DNA from 2 places in the Ottowia sp. SB7-C50 genome. Region 1 is predicted to be linked to the other one. Evidence: predicted binding sites of a transcription regulator. Region 1 holds the regulator's gene; the other holds the start of a gene.
What was found. The regulator NrdR, encoded in region 1, represses ribonucleotide reductase genes. The targets are predictions, from matches to a motif close to CACNANATNTNGTG.
Positions count from the first base shown of each region.

Region 1 (4,161 bases):
GAGGTCGACCAGGCGGGCCTGCGGCGCCTGCTGGATCCGCTGCGGGCGCGGTGAATTCCACCAGCTTTTTGGCCGGCAGCGCTTGCGGTCAAAGCGCAGGCAGCTATTATTTTTGAACTGAGCGGCCTTTCCGTCGCCCTCTCCCAGAGGGCGAAAGACACCAGGCCGAGCGCAGCGATGGCCCGAGCGGATTTCAACTCCCCTCTGGCCGTGCCGAGAAGCGCAGGGCGTGGGGCGGGCGCGGCAGCGCAGCATGCCGCGCTTCGTGCTCTGACTCGCTGCGGCTGTCTGAGCGCAGCGCCTACGGCGCGAAGCGAGTTCCGCAGCGCCGCACCGCGCCCGAGCATCGCAGGTTGCCCGCAGCGAAGCGAAGGGACACGGCCAGTGGGGCCGCCTTTTCTTTGGTTACTTTCTTTTGGCGGAGCAAAAGAAAGTGACTGCGCCGCCGGGCGCACATCCCGGCCAACAGCGCATCCATCACCCCAGCTCAACGCAGCACGCACCGAGCCAGCGCAAAAAGGCTATCAAAACCATAGTCACCCGCCAAGGCGACGCCCTAGTTCACATCTTGCATTCCCCCCTCCAGCCCCCACCTGCCACCTCATGAAGACATTGCAAGCCCCCACCCGAAGCGCTGCCGTTCTGGCCCAGCTACTGGAGCGGCTGGATGCCAGCAAGCAGCCTGTTGATGCGCACCAGTACCGCACCGTCGCCGCGCGCCTGGCCGACATGCTGGCCGATGCCGACACCGACTGGCAGCCCCTGCTGCAGCAAAGCCCCGCCGCGGCGGCGCTGTACGAGAATCTGCACTACGCCGATGCCGGCCTGTGCCGTTCGCCACTGGATGCCGCCATGCGCGCCGAAATGAGCGCGCGCGATGCCATCGAGGCGGCGCGTCGCCGGCCTGCGTCGCCCGACACGGCGGCCGACGCCGCCTCCGCTGGCTGACCCCTGGAGCCGATCATGAGCGAACCCCTGCACATCGTCTGTCCGCATTGCCACACCACCAACCGGGTCAGGGCCGACCAGTTGGGCAGCGCGCCCGATTGCGGGCAATGCAGGCAGCCGCTGTTCACGGGCCACCCGGTGGCGCTGGACGACGAGGCCGCGTTCGACAAGCACGTCACGCGCAGCCAGGTGCCGGTGCTGGTCGACTTCTGGGCGCCCTGGTGCGGCCCCTGCCGCATGATGGCGCCCGCCTACGAAAAGGCCGCCGCCGCCCTGGAGCCGCGCGTGCGCGTGGCCAAGGTCAACACCGAGGCCGCGCAGGCGCTCGGCGGCCGCTACAACATCCGCAGCATTCCGACGCTGGTGCTGTTCGTTGGCGGCAAGGAAGTGGCGCGCCAGCCGGGCGCCATGACCAACCCGGCGCAGATCGTGCAGTGGGTCAACGCGCACCTGCCGCGTTGATGCGGCGCTGAAGCCGCGCGGCGCCGGTCAGCGCCGCACTTCGTCCACCAGCGCGCGAAACTCGTCGATGTCCTCGAAGCTGCGGTAGACGCTGGCAAAGCGCACATAGGCCACCTTGTCGAGCTTTTTCAGCTCGCGCATCACCAGCTCGCCGATGCGGCTGGAAGGCACTTCGCGCGCCGCGGTGTTCAGCAGCTTTTCCTCGATGCGCTCGATGGCGGCGTCGATCTGCTCGGTGCTGACCGGGCGCTTGCGCAGCGCCAGGTCCAGTGAGGCCTGCAGCTTGGCGCGACCATAAGGCACGCGCCGACCGTCTTTCTTGACGATGGTCGGAAAGCTGACGTCCGGCCGCTCGTAGGTGGTGAAACGCTTGGCGCAGTGCCCGCATTGGCGACGGCGGCGGATGAAATCGCCGTCGTCAGAGACGCGCGTGTCCACCACGTTGGTTTCGGTGTGGGCGCAGAAGGGGCAGCGCATGGCTTAGCGATTTTTTGAACGCAAAAGGCGCAAAGGCTGCGCAAAAGACGCGGAAGACACGGATGTTTTTTTGGCGACTTTTGCGGCGTCTTTGCGGCCTTTGCGTTCAAGAAAAGCTCACCCCCCCGTAGACCGGAAACTTCTTCGTCAACTCGGCCACCTTGGCGCGCACGGTGGCCAGGTTGCCCTCGTCGCGCGGGTTGTCCAGCACGTCGGCCACCAGGTGGGCGGTGGCGCGGGCTTCTTCTTCCTTGAAGCCGCGCGTGGTCATGGCCGGGGTGCCGATGCGCACGCCACTGGTGACCATCGGCTTTTCGGGGTCGTTGGGGATGGCGTTCTTGTTGATCGTCATGTGCGCGCTGCCCAGCACCGCTTCGGCTTCCTTGCCGGTGATGCCTTTCGGGCGCAGATCGACCAGCATCACGTGGCTTTGCGTGCCGCCGCTGACGATGCGCAGGCCGCGCTCGGTCAGTGTGTCGGCCACCACCTTGGCGTTTTTCTTGACCTGCTGCGCGTACTGCTTGAATTCGGGCTGCAGCGCTTCGTTGAAGGCAATCGCCTTGGCGGCGATGATGTGCATCAGCGGGCCACCCTGCAGGCCGGGGAACACGGCGCTGTTGATGGCTTTTTCGTGCTCGGCCTTCATCAGGATGAAGCCCGAACGCGGGCCGCGCAGGCTCTTGTGCGTGGTGCTGGTCACCACGTCGGCGTGCGGCACGGGGTTGGGGTATTGGCCACCGGCGACCAGGCCGGCGTAGTGCGCCATGTCGACCATGAAGATCGCGCCGACGTCCTTGGCCACCTTGGCAAAGCGGGCAAAGTCGATTTCGAGCGAATAGGCCGAGGCGCCGGCAATGATGAGCTTGGGCTTGGTCTCGTGCGCCTTTTTTTCCATCGCGTCGTAATCGATGGCTTCCTGCGCGTTCAGCCCGTATGACACCACGTTGAACCACTTGCCGCTCATGTTGAGCGGCATGCCGTGCGTCAGGTGGCCGCCTTCGGCCAGGCTCATGCCCATGATGGTGTCGCCGGGCTTCAAAAATGCCATGAAGGCGGCGATGTTGGCTGAGGCGCCGCAGTGCGGCTGCACGTTGGCGGCTTCAGCGCCAAACAATTGCTTGACACGGTCGATGGCCAGCTGCTCGACCACGTCGACGTGCTCGCAACCGCCGTAGTAGCGGCGGCCGGGGTAGCCCTCGGCGTACTTGTTGGTCAGCTGCGTGCCGGCGGCGGCCAGCACGGCGGGCGAGGCGTAGTTTTCGCTAGCGATCAGCTCGATGTGGTCTTCCTGGCGCTGGTGCTCGTCCTGAATGGCGGCCCAGACGGCGGGATCGGTGGCGGCGATGGTGTGCGTGGAACGGTTGAACATGGCAGTCCTTCGAGAAGGTCGTCCCTTGATGAGCAAGGGCTGCCCAGGCGAACGGCTGATCACCCGCTGCGTCAGCGGGCGGCACGCTTCCCCGTGGTGGCCCACGTCGGCGTCGTGAAGAAGACGCCTATCGCCAGTCGCGCACGGTGCGGAGTTTAGCCGACGTGCGCGGCCCGCCGCGCTTTTAGCGGGCCAGCGCCCACAGCGCCAGTGCCACCGCCGCGGGCAGCGCCTGCACGAACAGGATGCGCCGGCTGGCGGTGGCCGCGCCGTACAGGCCAGCCACGAGGACGCACCCCAGAAAGAACAGCTTGACGCCGTCGCCCGCCGCGCCCTGGCTCAGGCCCCAGAACAGCCCGGCGGCCAGAAAGCCGTTGTAGAGCCCCTGGTTGGCCGCCAGCGTGCGCGTGGCCGCCGCGAATTCAGGCGTCAGGCCAAACGCCTTGCGCCCGCGCGGCGTGTTCCACAGGAACATCTCCAGCACCAGGATGTAGACGTGCAGCAGCGCAATCAGCCCGACCACGATGTCGAAAGCGGTGCGCATGGCAAGCAGGCCGGCTGGCGGTCAGGACAGCGCTGCGACCTTGACGCCGGTGCCGGCGTTGGCCGGCACCGTCGGCGCGGGCGCGTTCTCGGCCCGCAAAGGCGTGCTGTTGTCGAACGGCGACACCGTGCGGCCGCGCGCCACCTGGCTCAGGCGGGCATGTTCGGCCAGCACCTTGTCGGCATAGCCGCCGTCGGTCGCCAGGTTGGCGGCGCCCACGTACCACTTGAGGCCGGCCTCGACCGAGCCGGCGCGGCCAATGTATTCCTGCAGGATCTTCACGCCCACGCGCAGGTTGCTCTTGGGGTCGAAGGCCGCGTACTGGCCGCCGAAGTGGGCGTACTTGTCCGAATGGATCTGC
Region 1 is NZ_CP136995.1:2,490,891-2,495,051, reverse strand. Features, by position in the region: gene R0D99_RS11835 (DUF3820 family protein) at 1-54, shown strand, start outside; gene R0D99_RS11830 (hypothetical protein) at 604-948, shown strand; gene trxC (thioredoxin TrxC) at 964-1,410, shown strand; gene nrdR (transcriptional regulator NrdR) at 1,438-1,887, opposite strand; gene glyA (serine hydroxymethyltransferase) at 1,994-3,256, opposite strand; ZMP/ZTP riboswitch at 3,291-3,407, opposite strand; gene R0D99_RS11810 (DUF1304 domain-containing protein) at 3,441-3,800, opposite strand; gene R0D99_RS11805 (transglycosylase SLT domain-containing protein) at 3,822-4,161, opposite strand, start outside.

Region 2 (4,161 bases), 1.7 Mb from region 1:
GCGCCTGCCGCCGCTGCGGATGCCGCCCCCGCACCCTCCCCAGTGCTGGCGCGCATGGTGGGCGATTCCGCCGCCATGCGTGCGGTCAAGCACCGCATCACCAAGGTGGCGCGCAGCATGGCGCCGGTGCTGGTACGGGGTGAATCCGGCACCGGCAAGGAATTGGTCGCGCAGGCCATCCATGGCTGCAGCCACCGCGGCGGCGGGCCGTTCGTGCCGGTCAACTGCGGCGCGATCCCCGAGAACTTGCTGGAAGCCGAATTCTTCGGCGCGCGCAAGGGCTCGTACACCGGCGCCGTGGCCGACCGCGAAGGCTTTTTTCAGGCGGCGCGCGGCGGCACGCTGTTTCTGGACGAGATCGGCGACCTGCCGCTGCAGATGCAGGCCAAGCTGCTGCGCGCCATTCAGGAGCGGCGCGTGCGCCCGCTGGGCGAAACGCAGGAAGAAGCGGTGGACGTGCGCGTGGTCAGCGCCACGCACAAGGACCTGGCCGCCGAAGTGCAGGCCGGGCGCTTCCGGCAGGACTTGTATTACCGCCTGAACGTGATCGAGATCGTGGTGCCGCCGCTGCGCGAACGGCGCGAAGACCTGCCCGCGCTGTGCGACACGCTGCTGGCGCGCATCGGCGCCGACGCCGGCCTGCCGGTGCCGCGCCTGACGGCCGCGCAGCTCGACGAAATTCTGCAGGCGCCGCTGGAAGGCAACGTGCGTGAGCTGGAGAACCTGCTGCACCGCGCGGTAGCGCTAGGCGATGCCGGAGATTCGGTATTCGACGAGCCGCCAGCGCCCATCCAGGGCGCGTATTCAGCTATCGAATTGGAAGCAAACGCGACGCCGCCGTTGCCCGCGCCGACGGCCGACGATGCCGTGCCGCTGCCCGCCAACCTGGAAACCTGGCTGGACGCGCAGGAGCGCGCTGTGCTGGTGCGCGCGCTGGCCGAGACCGGCTTCAACCGAACCGCCGCCGCCGCCCGTCTGGGGCTGAACCTGCGGCAGATGCGCTACCGCATGTCGCGCCTGGGCATCACCGCGCCCCACCATGACGAATCCAACGGCGATGCCGGTTGAGCGCGCGGCCGCCAACGACTGGGACGGGGGCTGGTACGCCCCCGCCCGGCGCCTGCCCTCGCCCAACTTCGGCCCGCGCCCGCCCGGCGCGCAGGTCGAACTGATCGTCGTGCATTCCATCAGCCTGCCGCCAGGCGAATTCGGCGGCGACCACGTACAGGCGCTGTTCACCAACGCGCTGGACTGGGACGCCCATCCCTACTTCCAGGAGATCCGGGGGCTGGAGGTGTCGGCGCACTTCTACGTCACGCGCGACGGCGGCCTGTGGCAGTTCGTCAGCGTGGACGACCGCGCCTGGCATGCGGGCGCGTCCAGCTTCTGCGGGCGCGACAACTGCAACGACTATTCGGTCGGCATCGAACTGGAAGGGCTGGAAGGCGGCCTGTTCGAGTCCGCGCAGTACGACACGCTGTGCCGGCTGTCGCAGGCGCTGCGCGCACGCTATCCCATCAGCGCCATCGCCGGCCACGAGCACGTGGCGCCGGGCCGCAAGCAGGACCCTGGCGACGGGTTCGACTGGCACCGGCTGCAGCGCAGCCTGGGCTGGCCCGCGCACTGCTTCGCCCCCGGCGCACTGGGCTGAGCGGCCGCGCCGCGCGCGGCGCCAGACCAGAACTGCTTGCCACAACCTCCGCATCCACGCGGCCTTCGGCCGTGAATGCGGCTGCGGGCCGCATGCTGCCTGGGTGCCCGTTTCTGGCAGGCGGGCCTTCGTGATGAACGAACCAGACCTCGCTGTAGACGTGCCGTCGACAAAACGCGCGTTTTTGCCAAAAGCACAACATTTAGTGGCTTGAACTCACGCCGAACACTAGATATAGTGTCCCCGGGGTCAGCTTCGCTCACTCAATAAAAGCACAAGAGCGCCTCGTAACGCTGAGACATCCCCGTCCCGACAACTGTTTACCGAGAGGACTTCATGCAGACACCGCATGTCATCACGCCTGCGTTCGACACGCCGGCCACCCCGCTGCGCGCCGATGCCGCCCAGCCACTGATGTCGGCCAGCCACACGCTGTCGCACTACCAGATCATGCGCCGCAACGGCGCCGTGGTGTCCTTCGAGCCGAGCAAGATCGCCGTGGCCATGATGAAAGCCTTCCTGGCCGTGCATGGCACGCAGGGCGCGGCCTCGGCCAGCGTGCGCGAGGTGGTCGACGGCCTGACGCAGGCCGTGGTGCGCGCGCTGATGCGCTCGCGCCCAGGCGGCGGCACCTTTCACATCGAAGACGTGCAGGACCAGGTCGAGCTGGGCCTGATGCGCAGCGGCCATCACGAGGTGGCGCGCGCCTACGTGCTGTACCGCGAGCGTCGCGCGCAGGAGCGCGCGCAGCAGAAGACCGAAGCCGCGCCGGTCGCGCCCGTCCTTCACGTGCTAGAAAAAGGAGAGCGCGTTGCGCTGGACCAGCAAGCGCTGGAAGCACTTTTTGCCCAGGCCTGCGCCAACCTGGACGCCGAGGTTCGCCCCGAGCCGATCCTGGCCGAGACGCTGCGCAACCTGTACGACGGCGTGCCGGTGGACGAGGTGTACAAGGCCGCCATCCTGGCCGCGCGCACGCTGATCGAAAAAGAGCCCGACTACACCTACGTCACGGCGCGGCTGCTGCTGCACACCATCGCCAAGGAAATCCTGGGCGAGACGGTGAGCCTGCCGCAACTGGCCGACCGCTACGCGGACTATTTCCCGCAGTTCATCAAGAAGGGTGTTGACAACGAACTGCTGGACGAGCGCCTGCTGCAGTTCGACCTGGCCCGCCTGGGTGCGGCGCTGAAGCCTGAGCGAGACCTGCAGTTTGACTACCTGGGCCTGCAGACGCTGTACGACCGCTACTTCCTGCACGTGCGCAAGACGCGCATTGAGCTGCCGCAAGTCTTTTTCATGCGCGTGGCCATGGGCCTGGCGCTGAACGAGATCGACCGCGAGGCGCGCGCCATCGAGTTCTATGAAGTGCTGTCGTCGTTCGACTTCATGAGCAGCACGCCCACGCTGTTCAACAGCGGCACGCTGCGCTCGCAGCTGTCGAGCTGCTACCTGACCACGGTGCCGGACGACCTGGACGGCATCTACGAGTCGATCAAGGAAAACGCCCTGCTGTCCAAGTTTGCCGGCGGCCTGGGCAACGACTGGACGCGCGTGCGCGCCCTGGGCAGCCACATCAAGGGCACCAACGGCGAATCGCAGGGCGTGGTGCCGTTCCTGAAGGTGGTCAATGACACCGCTGTCGCCGTCAACCAGGGCGGCAAGCGCAAGGGCGCGGTCTGCACCTATCTGGAAACCTGGCACCTCGACATTGAGGAGTTTCTGGAGCTGCGCAAGAACACCGGCGACGACCGCCGCCGCACGCACGACATGAACACGGCCAACTGGATTCCTGACCTGTTCATGCGCCGCGTGATGGAAAAGGGCACCTGGACGCTGTTCTCGCCCAGCGAAGTGCCCGATCTGCACGATAGGTTCGGCGCCGACTTCGAGCGCGCCTATGTGGCCTACGAAGAGAAGGCCGCGCGCGGCGAGATCCAGCCCAGCAAGACGCTGCCCGCCATCGACCTGTGGCGCAAGATGCTTTCGATGCTGTTCGAGACCGGCCACCCCTGGATCACCTTCAAGGACGCCTGCAACGTGCGCAGCCCGCAGCAGCACGCCGGCGTGGTGCACTCCAGCAACCTGTGCACCGAGATCACGCTCAACACCAGCGACACCGAGACCGCCGTCTGCAACCTCGGCTCGGTCAACCTGCTGCAGCACCTGAAGGACGGCGGCGTGGACCACGACAAGCTGCGGCGCACGGTCGCCACCGCCATGCGCATGCTCGACAACGTGATCGACATCAACTACTACGCGGTCAAGAAGGCGCGCGACTCCAACCTGCGCCACCGGCCGGTGGGGCTGGGGGTGATGGGCTTTCAGGACGCGCTGTACGCGCTGCGCATCCCCTATGCGTCCGAACAGGCGGTGCAGTTCGCCGACGAGTCGATGGAAGCCGTGTGCTACCACGCCTACTGGGCCAGCACCGACCTGGCGGCCGAGCGCGGGCGCTATTCCAGCTACAAAGGCTCGCTGTGGGACCAGGGCGTGCTGCCGCTGGACACGCT
Region 2 is NZ_CP136995.1:821,793-825,953, reverse strand. Features, by position in the region: gene R0D99_RS03975 (sigma-54-dependent transcriptional regulator) at 1-1,068, shown strand, start outside; gene ampD (1,6-anhydro-N-acetylmuramyl-L-alanine amidase AmpD) at 1,040-1,651, shown strand; gene R0D99_RS03965 (ribonucleoside-diphosphate reductase subunit alpha) at 1,988-4,161, shown strand, end outside.
Region 2: a site for NrdR is predicted at 1,878-1,891, ahead of R0D99_RS03965 (ribonucleoside-diphosphate reductase subunit alpha). Genes of this name have one in related genera too.